DNA from 3 places in the Enterobacter sp. 3U4 genome. Region 2 is predicted to be linked to each of the others. Evidence: predicted binding sites of a transcription regulator. Region 2 holds the regulator's gene; each other region holds the start of a gene.

What was found. The regulator PhoB, encoded in region 2, activates phosphate uptake and scavenging genes when phosphate is short. The targets are predictions, from matches to a motif close to CTGTCATAAAACTGNCNNAT.
Region 1: the regulator PhoB is predicted to act here: its motif matches at 3,913-3,932, upstream of glpT (glycerol-3-phosphate transporter).
Region 3: the regulator PhoB is predicted to act here: its motif matches at 2,811-2,830, upstream of RVY89_RS16105 (esterase-like activity of phytase family protein).

What each region holds. Positions count from the first base shown of each region.
Region 1 is NZ_CP136665.1:754,839-760,255, forward strand. Features, by position in the region: gene glpC (anaerobic glycerol-3-phosphate dehydrogenase subunit GlpC) at 1-957, opposite strand, end outside; gene glpB (glycerol-3-phosphate dehydrogenase subunit GlpB) at 954-2,171, opposite strand; gene glpA (anaerobic glycerol-3-phosphate dehydrogenase subunit A) at 2,161-3,789, opposite strand; gene glpT (glycerol-3-phosphate transporter) at 4,041-5,393, shown strand; gene glpQ (glycerophosphodiester phosphodiesterase) at 5,405-5,417, shown strand, end outside.
Region 2 is NZ_CP136665.1:2,990,084-2,995,500, reverse strand. Features, by position in the region: gene sbcC (exonuclease subunit SbcC) at 1-2,479, opposite strand, end outside; gene sbcD (exonuclease subunit SbcD) at 2,476-3,681, opposite strand; gene phoB (phosphate response regulator transcription factor PhoB) at 3,869-4,558, shown strand; gene phoR (phosphate regulon sensor histidine kinase PhoR) at 4,580-5,417, shown strand, end outside.
Region 3 is NZ_CP136665.1:3,356,291-3,361,707, forward strand. Features, by position in the region: gene RVY89_RS16090 (carbon starvation CstA family protein) at 1-62, shown strand, start outside; gene RVY89_RS16095 (YbdD/YjiX family protein) at 159-362, shown strand; gene yjiA (GTPase) at 373-1,326, shown strand; gene RVY89_RS16105 (esterase-like activity of phytase family protein) at 1,407-2,765, opposite strand; gene RVY89_RS16110 (YfaZ family outer membrane protein) at 3,176-3,721, shown strand; gene RVY89_RS16115 (NAD-dependent succinate-semialdehyde dehydrogenase) at 3,895-5,265, opposite strand; gene RVY89_RS16120 (helix-turn-helix transcriptional regulator) at 5,417-5,417, shown strand, end outside.

The DNA of each region.
Region 1 (5,417 bases), 2.2 Mb from region 2:
CCCCGGGATTAACCGCAGCAGCTCCAGCGTATAGAGCGACCAGCCCATCTTCTCCATATGACACGGCGTGTGATACACCACTTTCAGCGGCAATTTCCCCAGCGGCAACGTCTGCCCGCTGTCCAGCTTGCGCCACAGGAAGCGTGTCGCCAGCTCGATGTGCTCGCGCAGGCCTGTGTTGTCCACGTCCAGCAGATGCGGATACTCATCGCGCAGGGTGAAGGTACAGGTGGAAGAGGTCGCCAGCACCGGAATGCCTTTATCGACAATCGCTTCGCGCAGGGAGGTGACATTGCTTTGAGCCTGCCTTCGCGCTTTATCGGTAAACCCGTTTGCAATCAGCGGTACGCCGCAGCACTTCTCTTTGTTCAGTAACTGAACGCCCGTGCCCATGGCGTTTAGCACTTTCAGCAGATCTTTACCCAGCTGCGGGTGGTTGTAATTCACATAGCAGCCGTGGAAAAAGGCCACCTGCTCGTCGTACTGCGCCTGCTCCGCTGCCACGGATTTATACCAGCGGCGGAAGGTGCCGTGAGAATATTTCGGCAGGCTGCGGTGATGGTCTATCTTCAGCGTGGCATCCAGCAGCTGGCGCACCGGTTTGAGGGAGGTCGCGGCATTCACCAGCGGGGCAAACGGTGTAGAGACGCTGCCCATCAGATCGGTATGGCTCAGAATCGCGTCCCGCAGCGACGGCTTTTGCGTGCTGTAGCGCGCCCGGGCGCGCTGGATGATATCGCCGATTTTCACATCCGACGGGCAGGCGACTTCGCAGCGTTTGCAGTTGATGCAGTATTTCAGCGCTTCATCGTACAGCTTGCCGTCCTTCAGGCGCAGACGCTCGCCGTCCGGCCCGGCCTGCTTTGGCCCGGGATAGCGTGGATTCACGCCGCTGACCGGGCAGACGGTGGTACACACCGTGCATTTGATGCAGCTTTCAAAACGGGTGTCGTTCATTGTTCAGCCTCCGTGCGCTGGCTAATCTGCTCTGCCACATACAGCGCCGTGACGGCGCAGACTCCGCCACCGCATCCCTGGGCAATGGGATCGTACCCTCCCAGCAGCGAACCAATGGCAAAAAGATTTCTGACGGGCTTACCGGAAAGCTGCGGATGCAGGTGGTTATCGACAATCACGCCGAACTGCTGCCAGGGCTGCGGCGAGAAGAAATCACTCTGATACCAGTCCGCGCGGGAGGCTCGCTGGCGAACGTCCAGCCCCATAATGGCTTCCCGAATGCCCTCCCGGCTGCTCAGCAGCCCGTTGCTGAAGAAACTGCCGCTTGCCAGCACCGTATAGCGGGCGCGAAGCGGAATATCCTCGTGGTTTCGCGTCCAGATTTCGCTCACCGCGCCGTCCACCAGCGTAATTTTCTTCACCTCATCCCCCGCCATCCACACGCCGCCCTGGGCAACAAACTGGCGCTGGAGCTGGGTGTGCAGGCGGATGCCGGGTACCGACGGGGGCAGCGTCGGCAGCAGGCCGAGCGAGCAGGGCAGACGATCCGAGAGCCAGCGCCAGAGCCGGTTATCGCGTAAACCGAAGCAGGCGGGCATCAGCAGGGCGTCACAGCTGTCGCTAAGCGGCCTGAGGGCGTCATACAGCAGCGGCCATTTCTCTTCGTTATCCAGAAAACGGGCGATATTCACCGCGCGAAACTCGCTCGGGTTATCGCGCAGGACATCCAGCTCAGGCAGTTCTATCTCAGCCGTTTCGGCATTGATCCCCTGGCGGCAAAGTGACGCCGCCGCGAGATGGGGCTGGAAATCCAGAAAGCCACTAATCCCTACCACCCGCACGCGTCCCGTGCGAATGGGGGCAACGGGCACCTCCTCCGGGCTGAGCCACGCGGAACGCAGCGTGCCAAGCGGCGTAACGCGCTGGTGATTGAGCCGGGCGCTTCCCTGCAGACGTGCGCCGCAGTCCGCCAGCAGCGCTTCGGTCTCCAGCGCAAAGCGGTCAATATGCTGCGCGCCAATCAGGTGATACGGGTGCTCCGGCGGCAGCTTATCGCGGTACGCTTCGTCTATCAGATCCAGCGAGCCCGACGAGAAGTGCAGGGCGCTCTGGCCCCGGGTGATAATGGCGCAGCGCAGACCCTGCTTCGTGAGCCTGATGCCGCAGAGCAGGCCCGCCAGCCCGCCGCCGACAATCACGGTATCAAATTTCATCGCGTTGCTCCTTCTCAAGACCGCAAAGCCCCTGGTAGACCCAGCGGGTAAATTCGCTTTCGCGCAGCGCATCGCCCCAGGCGACGGGCTGAATGCCTTTCCAGCGCTCGTTTAAAAACGCGCTGAGCTGATCGAGCGACTGGGTGGCGGTGGTAGTGTGAAAGCGCTGCAATAATCCAGCGGCACGACAGGCGCACAGCTCGCCCTGACAGGTCCCCATTCCAACGCGGGTGCGGCGGCGGAGATCGAGCAGGCTGGTGACCGTCAGATTCTCCACCGCGTACTGCACCTCACCGGCGGTGACGGCTTCGCACTCGCACACCAGGCTGCGGCTCAGTCGTCCTTCACCAAGCCACGGTGGCGTTCTGTCGCCGTGGCGGTAAATAGCGGACCCGCGCAGCGGCGCGGGCAGGGAGATGATTTTTTGCAGCGTTTTTTCGGTGGACTGCCGCGATCCCGGGAGCGGCTGTTCTGCCGTCACGCACGGCTCGGTATTGCCTAGCTTGCGGCAGACGGCATCGGTCGCCCACTCGGCCATCAGGCGGTAGGTCATCAGCTTGCCGCCGGTGATGGTGATAAACCCGTCCATGCCGTCGCGCGCGGCGTGATCGAGCAGCACGATGCCCCGGCTGACGTTACGTCCGCTCGGATCGTTGTCGCTGGCGACCAGCGGACGCACGCCCGCGTAGGCGCGAAGAATACGCGTCTGGGCCATCACCGGCGCCAGTTTTTCCCCTTCGCGCAGCAGGATATCCACCTCTTCAGCCGTGACGCGGTTGTAGTCAATCTCGCTGTAGTCCACGTGGGTTGAGGTCGTCCCGATTAACGAAATGGTATCTCCCGGCACGAGGATATCGGCGTCAGACGGTTTGCGGCAGCGGTTGATCACGTGGTTATTAATGCGGTGGTCGAGGATCAGCAGCGAGCCTTTCGCCGGGAACATGCGCACCGACAGGTCAGCGTATTCCGCAATCCGTTGCCCCCAGATGCCCGCCGCGTTGACCACCACGGTGGCATACAGCTCGCTGTGTTCATTGTATTGCGCATTAAAAAGCCGCACGCCGCAGATGCGGTGGCCTTCGCGGATAAGACCGGTCACTTCGTGCCCGGTGAGGATATGCGCGCCATGCTCCCGGGCGTCCAGCATGTTGGCGGCGGTCAGGCGGAACGGGTCGACGGTGCCGTCAGGGACTTTTACCGCGCCGATAAGCGCCGGGTTAACCGACGGTTCCAGCCGCCGCGCCAGCGCCGGATCCATGGCCTCAGCCTGGATGCCTGCTACAGTGCAGGCGGTAATAAAGGTGTCCTGAAAAGCGAGATCATCTTCGGGAAGGGTAATAAAGAGGCCGTCGGTCGGCTCAATGCAGTGGCGGGCGATACGCTTGAGAATCTGGTTTTCAGCAATACATTCGCGCGCGGATTCCGCGTCGGTGACCGCATACCGGGCGCCGCTGTGCAGCAGGCCGTGGTTACGTCCGGTAGCGCCCGTGGCGATATCATGGCGTTCCAGAAGCGTGACGCTTAAGCCGCGAAGGGCGCAGTCGCGCGCGATCCCGGCGCCGGTTGCGCCACCACCAATGATTATCACATCACTATAACGAGGATCGTGACTGGTCATTGTTTACCCTCTATGTTCGTTTTTTATCATTTAGCCATATTAATTTTGTGGTTTGTTTGATTTCGAACATAAACGCGCGGAATTCGAAAGTGAAACGTGATTTCATGCGCTTTTTTGCGCATTCTGTCATATTTCTGTAACAATCTGTGCGTTGATTCACAGTAACAATCACCGTGATTTCTTAACATCCCCGCCTCTGGAATTCAGGTGCGAGCCACCTGCTCATTCATTTCAAGGCCACGGAGGCTGTTATGCTCAGTATCTTCAAACCTGCGCCCCACAGGGCGCGTCTGCCAGAGGCAGAAATAGATCCGCTCTATCGCCGCCTGCGTTGGCAAATCTTCCTGGGGATCTTCTTCGGGTACGCGGCGTACTACCTTGTACGTAAAAACTTCGCGCTCGCCATGCCGTATCTGGTGGAGCAGGGCTTTTCCCGAGGCGATCTGGGGTTCGCGCTGTCGGGGATCTCCATCGCCTACGGTTTTTCCAAATTCATCATGGGCTCCGTGTCGGATCGCTCGAATCCGCGAGTGTTCCTGCCCGCCGGTCTGATCCTGGCGGCCGCGGTCATGCTATTCATGGGCTTTGTGCCGTGGGCTACCTCCAGCATTGCCATCATGTTCGTGCTGCTGTTCCTCTGCGGCTGGTTCCAGGGAATGGGGTGGCCGCCGTGCGGGCGTACCATGGTGCACTGGTGGTCGCAGAAAGAGCGCGGCGGCATCGTGTCGGTGTGGAATTGCGCCCATAACGTGGGCGGCGGTATTCCGCCGCTGCTGTTCCTGCTGGGGATGGCCTGGTTCAACGACTGGCATGCGGCGCTCTATATGCCTGCCTTTGGCGCCATCGTCGTGGCGATTTTCGCTTTCGCCCTGATGCGCGATACGCCGCAGTCCTGCGGCCTGCCGCCGATTGAAGAGTACAAAAACGACTATCCGGATGATTACAGCAAGGAGCATGAAGAGGAGCTGACCGCAAAACAGATCTTCATGAAGTACGTGCTGCCGAACAAGCTGCTGTGGTACATCGCGGTCGCGAACGTGTTCGTTTACCTGCTGCGCTACGGCATCCTCGACTGGTCGCCAACCTACCTGAAAGAGGTGAAGCACTTCGCGCTGGATAAATCCTCCTGGGCCTATTTCCTGTATGAATACGCCGGGATCCCAGGCACGCTGCTTTGCGGCTGGATGTCGGACAAAGTGTTTAAAGGTAACCGCGGCGCGACGGGCGTGTTCTTTATGACTCTGGTGACCATTGCTACCGTGGTGTACTGGCTCAACCCGCCGGGCAACCCATCAGTAGATATGGCCTGCATGATCGTCATCGGCTTCCTGATTTACGGTCCGGTGATGCTGATCGGTCTGCATGCCCTGGAGCTGGCGCCGAAAAAAGCGGCGGGCACGGCGGCGGGCTTTACCGGCCTGTTCGGCTACCTCGGCGGTTCGGTTGCGGCGAGCGCCATCGTGGGCTACACCGTTGACTTCTTCGGCTGGGACGGCGGCTTTATGGTTATGATCGGCGGTAGCGTGCTGGCGGTACTGCTGCTGATTGTTGTGATGATCGGTGAGAAACGTCACCACGCGGAAGTGCTGGCACGTCGTCAATAAGGAGCTTTGCGATGAAATTAACTC
Region 2 (5,417 bases):
GCTGGCTTTGCAGCGTGGGAGCATCGGCGTTGAGCCCTTGCGGCCTCTGTGCCAGATGAGACTGCAGCTGTTGGTTCGCTTGCCCGCATAAAGCCGCGGCCTGCTGTATCTGGTTTTCCAGCGACTGTTTCAGCTGTTCAAGGTGGCGAATAGCGTCGTCATTCAGCAGCGCGGCAAGGAACGCGTCCCGATCGGCAAAGCAGCTCGCCGAGAGCGCCGCGGTGAACTGCGTCTGCGACTGCTGCAGGCGCTCTTGCTCCAGCTTTTCCTGCTGATGCTGCGCGGTGAGCTGGCTCTGCAGCGACAGGCATTCGTCGTGGACGTCGCGCCAGTTGTCAGGAATAACCGGTTCGGCTTCTTCGCTGTTCGTTGCCGGAAGCGCGTCGAGCAACGGCTTCAGGGCGTTTATACGTTCCAGAAGCACGCCGTGCTGCGTTTGCTTTTCCTGCCACTGCGCGAATTCCGCTTCGCGGGCGTGCAGCCAGGCGGCTTCATTACCGTTTTCAGGTACGTTAAGCGATAGCGAGAGCAGGGTGTGTCCCAGCGCCTGGCGCGCGGCCGCCAGCTGCTGCTGATACTGTCGCTCCTGTGCTTCCTGTTCGTTCAGCTGGTTTTGCAGGGTCAGACGCTGGCTGAGCTGATAGAGCTGGCGCTCGTACTGTTCCTGCTCGTTCATCCATGGCGCGATATCGTCCTGAATATTCAATGCGATGTTCAGGGAAGCGCAGGCTTCCGTCCACTCTTTAGTGAGCGCTTGCTCTTCCTGAGAGAGAGTCTGCGCTTCGTCTGACTCGCGCTGGATCTGCTGACTCAGGGCATTGACCTGCCCCAGCACCAGCAGGCCTTCCTCTTTTAGCGCGGCGACCTCTTTTTCCAGGGCATCACGGCGGCGCTGGTTATCCGTCAGCTCAAGAGACTGGTATTGCTCAACGGCGGGATGCTCGCAGGAACCGCACAGTGGACAGGGTTTGCCCGCCTCAAGCTGCGAACGATAGCTTTCCAGGTCTTTAATCGTCGCTTCGCGTTCGCACAGGGCCTTCACGTCCAGATAGTGCTGGTGTTTCTCTTTGTACTGCTGGCGGCGCAGGGTCAGCGTTTCATTGAGCTTATTTTGTTCGGCCCGGGCCTTCTGCACGCTTTCACCGCTCTGGCGCAGGCGCTTTTGCAGCGGCTGATAGCGGGCATGCAGCGAGGTTAGCTGCTGGCGCAGCGGGCGTGACCGCGACTGCTGCTCCATGGCCGCGCTAACATCATCCGCCGTCAGGGTCAGCGAATTTTCCGGCATCCCGGCCAGCCTGTTGCGTAATTCGCTCATCCGCGCAGCAAGCGAGGCCAACTGAGTTTTGTCGCGGTTAAGCTGCGATAGCTGGGCGCGCCAGCCGGCAATTTCTTGCCCCAGCAGGCGATAGCGCTCGTGCTCCCCCATCCACTGCGCCAGCGCCGTCAGCTCGGTTTGAAGCTGCTCTTGATTACGCTGGGCGGTATTGCGGATACGTGCGCGCAGCGCGGTTTTGGCTTGTAAGCGAGTATTTACTTCGATAATTCGCTGCTGGGTTTGCGCCAGACGCGAGGTTTGCTCCTGCTGATGATCCCAAAGCGGCCGAAGCTGGGCGGCGGGGAGAGCGAGCTGGAGCTTAGCCAGCTCTGGCGCAGCGTTCGTCAGCGCCTGTTGCGCCTGCTGCTGCATCGCGATGACGCGCTGCTGCTCAAGCACGAGCTCATCATAGCGCGTAAGCCACTGAAAATCTTTCTGCTGGCTTTTCTGCTGTTCCAGCAGGGTTTTCTCTTCGTCAGTAAGTGCCTGCAAACTTTGCTGTAACTGCTGCTGTTGTTCTTCGCTCAACAGCACGACGCCCGCCGCCTGCGCCTCGTACTTTTCAAGCACGCTGCGGGCGGCTTTGTGTTTTTCAAACACCATGGCGGAAATCTGGCCGTAGATCTCGGTGCCGGTCAGCTCTTCCAGCAGCTCGGCACGGTCGCTCGGCCTGGCGTTAAGGAAGGCGGCAAACTGCCCCTGTGAGAGCAGCATTGATCGGGTAAAGCGACCATAGTCCAGTCCGGTGAGCGCGGCGGTTTGCTCCAGTTTATCCGATACTTTGTCGGCCAGGATTTTGCCATCTTCGCAGCGCGCCAGCTCCACGCGCGGCGCCTGCAGGTTTCCGTCCGGCTGATTGCGCGCGCGGTTCTGGCTCCAGAAGGCGCGATAGGCAGTGCCTTTTACCTCGAACTCCACTTCCGCCAGGCACTCGGCGGTGTCGCGCGTCATCAGGTCGTTTTGCGCCTGAGAGACCTTCTGCAGTCGCGGCGTTTCGTGATAAAGCGCCAGACAGATGGCGTCGAGCAGGGTAGTTTTTCCTGCCCCGGTCGCGCCGGTGATGGCAAACAGACCGTTGCTGGCAAACGGCTCTGCGGTAAAGTCAATTTTCCACTCGCCCTTGAGGGAGTTGAGGTTTTTCAGGCGCAGGCTCAAAATTTTCATGCGTTTTCTTCCTCATCATTGAGCGCATGCAGGGTATGGCTGAACAGTTCGCTGAGTCTTGCGCGCTTCGCGTCGTCAATTTCCTCCTGCGAGAGCCTGCGTTCAAACACCTCTTCAACCCGAAGCTCACTGAGCGTTTCGCGTTGAGCGCTTAACAGAATTTTCTCGCGCTGCTCGCGGCTGCGGCGGACCAGTAAGACTTCGACGGGCAAATCCTCCGTCAGCGCCTGAATTTTGCGCTGCATATCGTGCAGGTAGTCATCGGTGGTGATTTCGATATCCAGCCAGACGGGGGGATCTTGTTCGGCACCGCGCCACTGTTCCAGCTGGGCGGTGATGGCATCCAAATCGCCTTTCAGCACCGCCAGCGGCTGGGTGACAGGTACTTCCAGCGTCTCGACGGCGCGGAGTTTTCCCTCGCTGAAGCTCACCAGATGCACGGATTTGGCTTTGCCCGTTTCGTCAAAGCTGAGCGAAATAGGGGAGCCGCAGTAGCGGATGTGCTCGCTGCCGCCAATAACCTGCGCGCGGTGGATATGCCCGAGCGCAATGTAGTCGGCTGGCGGGAAGTTCTGCGCCGGAAAGGCGTCCAGCGTGCCGATATAGATGTCACGTACGGCGTCACTTTTACTGGCCCCGACTGTGGTGAGATGCCCGGTCGCAATCACCGGAATCGGCTGGTCGCCGCGCAGGGCGCAGGCATCGGCATGCTGCTGGTGATAATAGTCGGTGATGGCCTGCAAGAGATGCTGCTGCTTTTCAGCGCCCGATAGCCCCGCCTGGCTTTGCACGATGTCGCGCGGCCGTAAAAACGGTATCGGACACAGCACCGCCCCAGGCGACCCGTCGCGTTTTTTCAGGATTTGCGGGGCGTGCCCGGCGCTGGCGACGACGGTGGTATTGAGAAACGCCAGGATGTCGCGGGATTCATTCAGCGTCGCGACGGAATCGTGGTTGCCGGCGACTATCACCAGATGACAGCCGGTTTGCTGCAGATTCACCACGAAGCGGTTATATAGCTCGCGCGCATAGCTCGGCGGCGAGCCGGTATCAAAGATGTCACCCGCCACAATAATCGCGTCCACCTCGTGCGTCCGGGCCGTTTCCAGCAGCCAGCCCAGGAACGCTTCATGTTCAGCCGCACGGCTTTTGCTGTAAAAATTTTGACCCAGATGCCAGTCCGAGGTGTGAAGTATGCGCATAGCTGATCCGTGGCAAAAAAGAGAAAGCAGGATTATAAACGTTCAGAGAAGGGAAAATAACCGCTGTAATAAAACAACAGTTTGCCCGTTAACGTGGTACTGTTTTTCATAAATCTGTCATAAATCTGACGCATAATGGCGCCGAATTACAAACTTGTAACGTAAATAAGATAAGACAGGGCAAAGTATGGCGAGACGTATTCTGGTCGTAGAAGATGAAGCTCCAATTCGTGAAATGGTGTGCTTCGTGCTCGAACAAAATGGCTTCCAGCCGGTTGAAGCTGAAGATTATGACAGCGCAGTGAACCAGCTGAATGAACCCTGGCCCGATCTGATTCTGCTGGACTGGATGTTGCCCGGCGGCTCCGGACTGCAGTTTATCAAACACCTGAAGCGTGAAGCGCTGACCCGCGATATTCCGGTTGTGATGCTTACGGCGCGCGGAGAAGAAGAGGATCGCGTGCGCGGTCTGGAAACCGGCGCGGACGATTACATTACCAAACCGTTCTCCCCTAAAGAGCTGGTGGCCCGCATTAAAGCCGTAATGCGCCGCATCTCGCCGATGGCGGTGGAAGAGGTGATCGAAATGCAGGGACTGAGCCTTGATCCTACGTCTCACCGCGTGATGACCGGTGAAAATCCCCTCGATATGGGCCCTACCGAATTTAAACTCCTGCACTTCTTTATGACCCACCCGGAACGCGTGTACAGCCGCGAGCAGTTGCTGAATAACGTCTGGGGAACTAACGTGTATGTCGAAGACCGGACGGTTGACGTACATATTCGCCGCCTGCGAAAAGCACTGGAACTGAGCGGCCACGATCGCATGGTGCAGACGGTCCGCGGCACGGGTTATCGTTTTTCTACCCGTTTCTGAACAATGACAGGAGTGTGACGCGTGCTGGAACGTCTGTCATGGAAAAGGCTCGTCTTTGAACTGATCTTATGCTGTATTCCGGCCTTCATTCTGGGGGCCTTTCTTGGACACCTGCCGTGGTTTCTGCTGGCGTCGGTCACCGGGCTGCTCATCTGGCATTTCTGGAACCTGCTGCGCCTCTCATGGTGGCTGTGGGTTGACCGAAGCATGACGCCGCCGCCGGGAAGCGGCAGCTGGGAGCCGCTGCTGTACGGTTTGCATCAGATGCAGATGCGTAATAAAAAGCGCCGCCGCGAGCTGGGAAGCCTGATTAAGCGTTTTCGCAGCGGTGCGGAGTCGCTGCCGGATGCCGTGATTCTGACGACCGAAGAAGGGACGATCTTCTGGTGTAACGGCCTGGCGCAGCAGCTGCTGGGCCTGCGCTGGCCTGATGATAATGGACAGAATATCCTCAACCTTCTGCGTTATCCCGAGTTCACGCTGTACCTTAAAAAGCGTGACTTCACACGCCCGCACAATCTCAAGCTCAATAATGGTCGCCATCTGGAGATCCGCGTGATGCCCTACAGCGATAAGCAGTGGCTGATGGTGGCGCGCGATGTTACCCAGATGCACCAGCTGGAAGGGGCGCGTCGCAACTTCTTCGCCAACGTCAGCCACGAACTGCGAACCCCGTTGACCGTGCTGCAGGGCTACCTGGAGATGATGCAGGAGCAAACGCTGGAAGGCGCGCCGCGTGAAAAAGCGCTGCACACCATGCGCGAGCAAACGCACCGGATGGAAGGCCTGGTGAAGCAGCTGCTGACGCTCTCGAAGATTGAAGCGGCGCCAACGCTCGCGCTGAATGACACCATTGATG
Region 3 (5,417 bases), 370 kb from region 2:
ACAAAGAAACCCCGTACGTGCCGGTGCCGGAAGGCGGCGTGAAGACCTCTTCACATCACTAAAACAATGGCGGGTGGCGCTGCGCTGACCCGCCCTACAACGGTACTGTAGGCCCGGAACGCTGCGCGCCACCGGGCTTTTTCTTATCAGGACACGTTATGTTTGGTAACTTAGGCGAAGCAAAAAAATACCTCGGTCAGGCGGCGAAAATGCTGATTGGCATTCCGGACTATGACAACTACGTTGAGCATATGAAGACCAACCATCCGGATAAGCCGTTCATGACCTACACCGAATTCTTCCGCGAGCGTCAGGAAGCGCGCTACGGCGGAAGTGGAGAAGGCGGCGTCCGCTGCTGCTAAAGGAGAGACCATGACCCCGATTGCCGTTACCCTGCTGACCGGTTTCCTCGGCGCCGGTAAAACCACCCTGCTGCGCCACATTCTGAACGAGCAGCACGGCTTCAAAATCGCCGTCATCGAAAACGAATTTGGCGAAGTCTCGGTAGACGACCAGCTGATTGGCGATCGCGCCACGCAGATCAAAACCCTGACCAACGGCTGCATATGCTGCACCCGCTCTAACGAATTAGAAGACGCACTGCTGGACCTGCTCGACAGCCGCGACCGCGGTGAAATCGACTTTGACCGGCTGGTGATCGAGTGTACCGGCATGGCCGACCCCGGCCCGATTATTCAGACCTTTTTCTCTCACGAGATCCTCTGCCAGCGCTACCTGCTGGACGGCGTGATTGCCCTGGTTGATGCGGTCCACGCAGACGAACAGATGAACCAGTTCACCATCGCCCAGTCTCAGGTGGGCTACGCCGACCGCATCCTGCTGACCAAAACCGACGTGGCGGGCGAAAGCGTTAAACTTCGCGAGCGCCTGACGCGCATCAACTCCCGCGCGCCAATTTACGCGGTAACGCACGGCGATATCGATCTGTCTCAGCTGTTCAACACCAACGGCTTTATGCTGGAGGAGAACGTCACCGCGAAACCGCGCTTCCACTTTATGGGAGACAAGCAAAACGACGTGACGTCGATTGTGGTGGAGCTGGATTATCCGGTGGATATCAGCGAAGTCTCCCGCGTAATGGAGAACCTGCTGCTGTCGTTTGCCGACAAGCTGCTGCGCTACAAGGGGATGCTGTGGATTGACGGCGAACCCAACCGCCTGCTGTTCCAGGGCGTGCAGCGCCTGTACAGCGCCGACTGGGACAGACCCTGGGGCGATGAAGCGCCGCACAGCGTGATGGTGTTTATTGGTATACAGCTGCCGGAAGAGGAGATTCGGGCGGCGTTTGCGGGGCTGAAGAAATAGCCTCCCCGCTTAACTATGCGCTCCGAACAATCCCCTCTCCCCTGTGGGGAGAGGGTTAGGGTGAGGGGTGAGCGGTAAACTTATTTCACCGCCTCCGGCAGCGTCACAATCCACAACTCGCTGTCCGACTCCGGCTTCTTCAGCGGCTTCACGCTGAGCGTGGTTTCCACCGGTTTATCATCCAGCGTCAGCTTGCCTTCCGCATTCACCCGATAATCCTTGAGCTTCTTGCCCTCGACCGGGTTTTGCATCGCAACCTTCACGCCAAAGTCGTTATCGTTCGCCACCGCAAGCGTTTTGCTGTCGATCAGCGCCAGCCCTTCAGCCTTCTCCTGCTGCCAGCCCAGCGCGCGGAGATCGACCACCTGCGTTTTTGACGCAAGGGTAATACCGCGCTGCGCCAGGTTTTTCTCATCATCAAATTCCGGGTACTCGCCCGGCTTGTCAAAGGCGGAAAGATCGCTCGCCTTGCTGAGGTCCACCTTGTAAATCAGGTTACGCATGCCGTCGTTTTTATCGCTTCCCTGCTCAATCAGCAGGATGTGCTGGTTATCAAGCGCCACGATGTCGCCGATTTTGGCGTCGCTGTTTTTGTCATAGGCCGCGCTGTCGATAGGGTAACCGTACATCGCGGTTTTGCCGGTCGCCGGGTCGAAGCTCACCAGACGAGTAAACAGCGCCTGCTTTTTGCTCTTACCGTCGATATCCAGCGTGCTCTGCACGGCGGCGATAATCCGTCCGTCCGGCATCCGGGTCAGGCCTTCAAAGCCCCGGTTGGGCTGGCGCCATTTGATGATGTTTGGCAGACCGCCCGCGATGGATTTTTCGCCTTCCGCGGCCTGCGGTCCGTGGATCGCAAGGATCTTGCCTTTACTGTCGACGTTAATCAGGAACGGGCCGTACTCGTCGCACAGCCAGTAGCCGCCTTTGCCGTCCGGCGTGATGCCTTCCGTATCCAGTCCGCGGTTGTCACCCTGGAGCGTCTTTAAGGTATCGCTGAACGCCACTTCATTGGTGGAACCAATCACGCCGCTTTGCAGCGGCAGACCGTTAATCTCACCTTTATCGTCATGCAGCGGACGGGCATCCGTTGCCTCCGCTTTGCCGTTCTGGACGCGGATGGTCATCAGCAGCGGCGCGAAATCTGGCGTGACAAATATTTTGGCTTCGTTTTTACCCATTTTTGGCGCATCGGCGTTGGGACCGCGATCGGTCACGGTCGCAAACGTCAGTGCATCGCCCTGCTTGCCCGTAAACAGCAGGCCAGAACCAATCCCCACCGGGAGCCCGTTCGGGAACGCATCGGCAAACGCGCCGCTGTATTTCACATGGGAGCCGTCAGGGAAACTGACGACATAGCGCTCAGCGGTAGGCTGCGCCGCAAGGCCAGAGAAAGAGAGCGCACAACCGATAAGCACAGGAATAATTTTTCTTTTCATATTGTTAGCATCCAGTAATTGAAGCCAACAACGTAAAGAATAAACGTGTCAGAAAAATGACATGGCGGAAAGCGACTCGGCGTTGCGGAACGTATAACCACCTCCAGAAATGTAAACCTGTGTCTTTATCTGTGACAACTGAAACACTTTTGGAAATTATTAGAAACTCAATTAATTCATCAGGAACTAAATTCCCCGGCTCGTTCAGCGTACGTTTAATTAAAATCCTGAACCATTCATAAACACGAATGCATTACGTATTGACTCCTTGCCGGGCCAACATTAAACCAACATTTAAAATTCAAAAACCCAACAAAATCAGCATAAAAACGCGACAAGAATCACATTTGCAGAGATAAACAGCTATTGTTAAGGTGCCCTCAGATTAATTTGATGACGAGGAAAAACTCATGAAAAAGCTCAACGTTCTCCTTCTTTCCGCTCTGACCGCCGTATCAGGCTCCGCACTGGCCATGGGTGGCAGCATTGAGCAGGGTAAGAACTTCACTAACCTGAACGTGGAAATGGGTAAATCAACCTCCGGTCTGTACACCGAAGGTAGCTGGCTGAAAAACACCGACGACGGCACCACGACCGGTGGCGTGGGTGCAGGCTACAACTTCGAAGTCGGCCCGGTGATGCTGAACGCAGGCGCTAAGGCCCTCTACGTTGGCCCGAAGAAAGGCGATAACGGCGTGGCGTTCCCGATCGGCGGCGGTGTGAACGTTGCCCTGACCGACAGCATCAGGGTATTCGGTGAAGGCTATGTTGCCCCAGACGGCCTGAACAACAGCGTGAAAAACTACGTTGAAGCGAACGGCGGCGTAAGCTGGACACCAGTGAAGCCGGTGACGCTGAAGGTGGGTTATCGTCACGTAAGCGTTGATGGCAAAGACGGTCGTCCTAACCACACGCTGATTGACGGCGCATATGTAGGCGGTGGAGTGTCCTTCTAAGCCTGTTTGTGCGTTTCGCCCGGCGGCGCTACGCTTGCACGGGCCTACAATGAAAGGGGCAATATATTAAAATTGTTGCACATTGTAGGCCGGGTAAGCGCAGCGCCACCCGGCAAGAAAGGCGAAGACGTTATTCATAGCAAACCTGCCGTCTGGCAGGTTTTTTTTACCTCTTACTTACGCACCACCACCAGCTTCTGGTTCACAAACTCTTTGATCCCCAGGTCCGACAGCTCGCGACCGTAACCGGAGCGCTTCACGCCGCCGAACGGCAGCTCTGGCGCGGTATCGGTAAGCCAGTTGATATACACCATCCCGGTCTCGATCCGGGACGCCATTTTCTTCGCGCGCTCGATATCCTGGCTGAATACCGCCCCGCCCAGGCCGTAGTGGGAGTCGTTCGCCAGCGCGACCGCCTCGTCGTCGCTTTTCACCACGTACATCTGCGCTACCGGGCCGAAGAACTCTTCAAAGTACGCCGGGTTGTCGCGCGAGATGTTCGTCAGGATCGTCGGTTCAAAGAAGCTCCCGTCGTGCTGCACCGGCTTGCCGCCATAGTGCAGCGTCGCGCCGTTTTTCACCGCCTCGTGAACCTGTTTGGTCAACGTTTCAAGCGCATCTTTCGACGACAGCGGCCCCAGCGTGGTGCTTTCGTCCAGCGGATCGCCAATCTTCACCTGCTTAAACGCCTCGGTGAATTTGCTCAGGAAGGTATCCGCAATCTTTTCATGCAGGATAAAGCGCTTCGCCGCGGTACAGACCTGCCCGGCGTTGTTGAGGCGCGCATTTACGCCAATTTTCACGGCTTTCTCAAGGTCTGCATCATCCAGCACCACGAAGACGTCGTTACCGCCCAGCTCCAGCGTGGATTTCTTGATGTGCTTCGCCGCCTGCGCGGCCACCACGCTGCCCGCCTTCTCGGAGCCGGTTAATGCGGCGCCCTGCACGCGATCGTCAGCGATAATCTTCGCCACCTGATCGGACGAGATAAACAGGTTGGTCCACGCCCCTTCCGGCGCGCCCGCCTCGCGAACCAGATGGGCAAAGGTCTCGGCGCAGTGCGGCACGATGCTGGCATGCTTGGCGATGACCGGGTTACCCGCCGCCAGGTTTGGTGCCAGGACGCGCATCAGCTGGTAATAGGGGAAGTTCCACGGCTCAACGGCCATCAGCACGCCGATGGGATGATGCTCCACCCACGCTTCCCCGAGTTCGGATTGATACTTCACCGGAGCCAGGAACTGCTTCGCGTTGTCTGCGTAGTAGCGGGCGATCTGCGCGCACAGCTTCACCTCGCCGCGGCTCTGTTCGATGAGCTTACCCATCTCCTGGCTGGCGATTTTCGCCAGATCCTCCACGCGCTCGTCGATCAGGTCGGCAAGCTTATGCAGCACCGGCAGGCGCTGATTGATGTCGCCTTTCGCCCAGTCCGAATGATAAAGCGCATCGGCCGCCTTCAGCGCCGCTTCGATATCCGCGTCGGTATGCGAGGGGTATTCTTTGATGAGCTGGTTAGTGGCAGGATTTACTGTCTGATAAGCCATGTCGAATCTCCTTGTTTTACCGCTTAGGGTATTAAGGGTAGTCAACGTGACTGGCTATGGACGTAAAGTTGGGTATATCCGGAAGGTTCTTAATGAAGCGCTGCCAGACGGTTCGCTGACGTGGTATAAAAAACGTCCAGAAGGAGTTCATA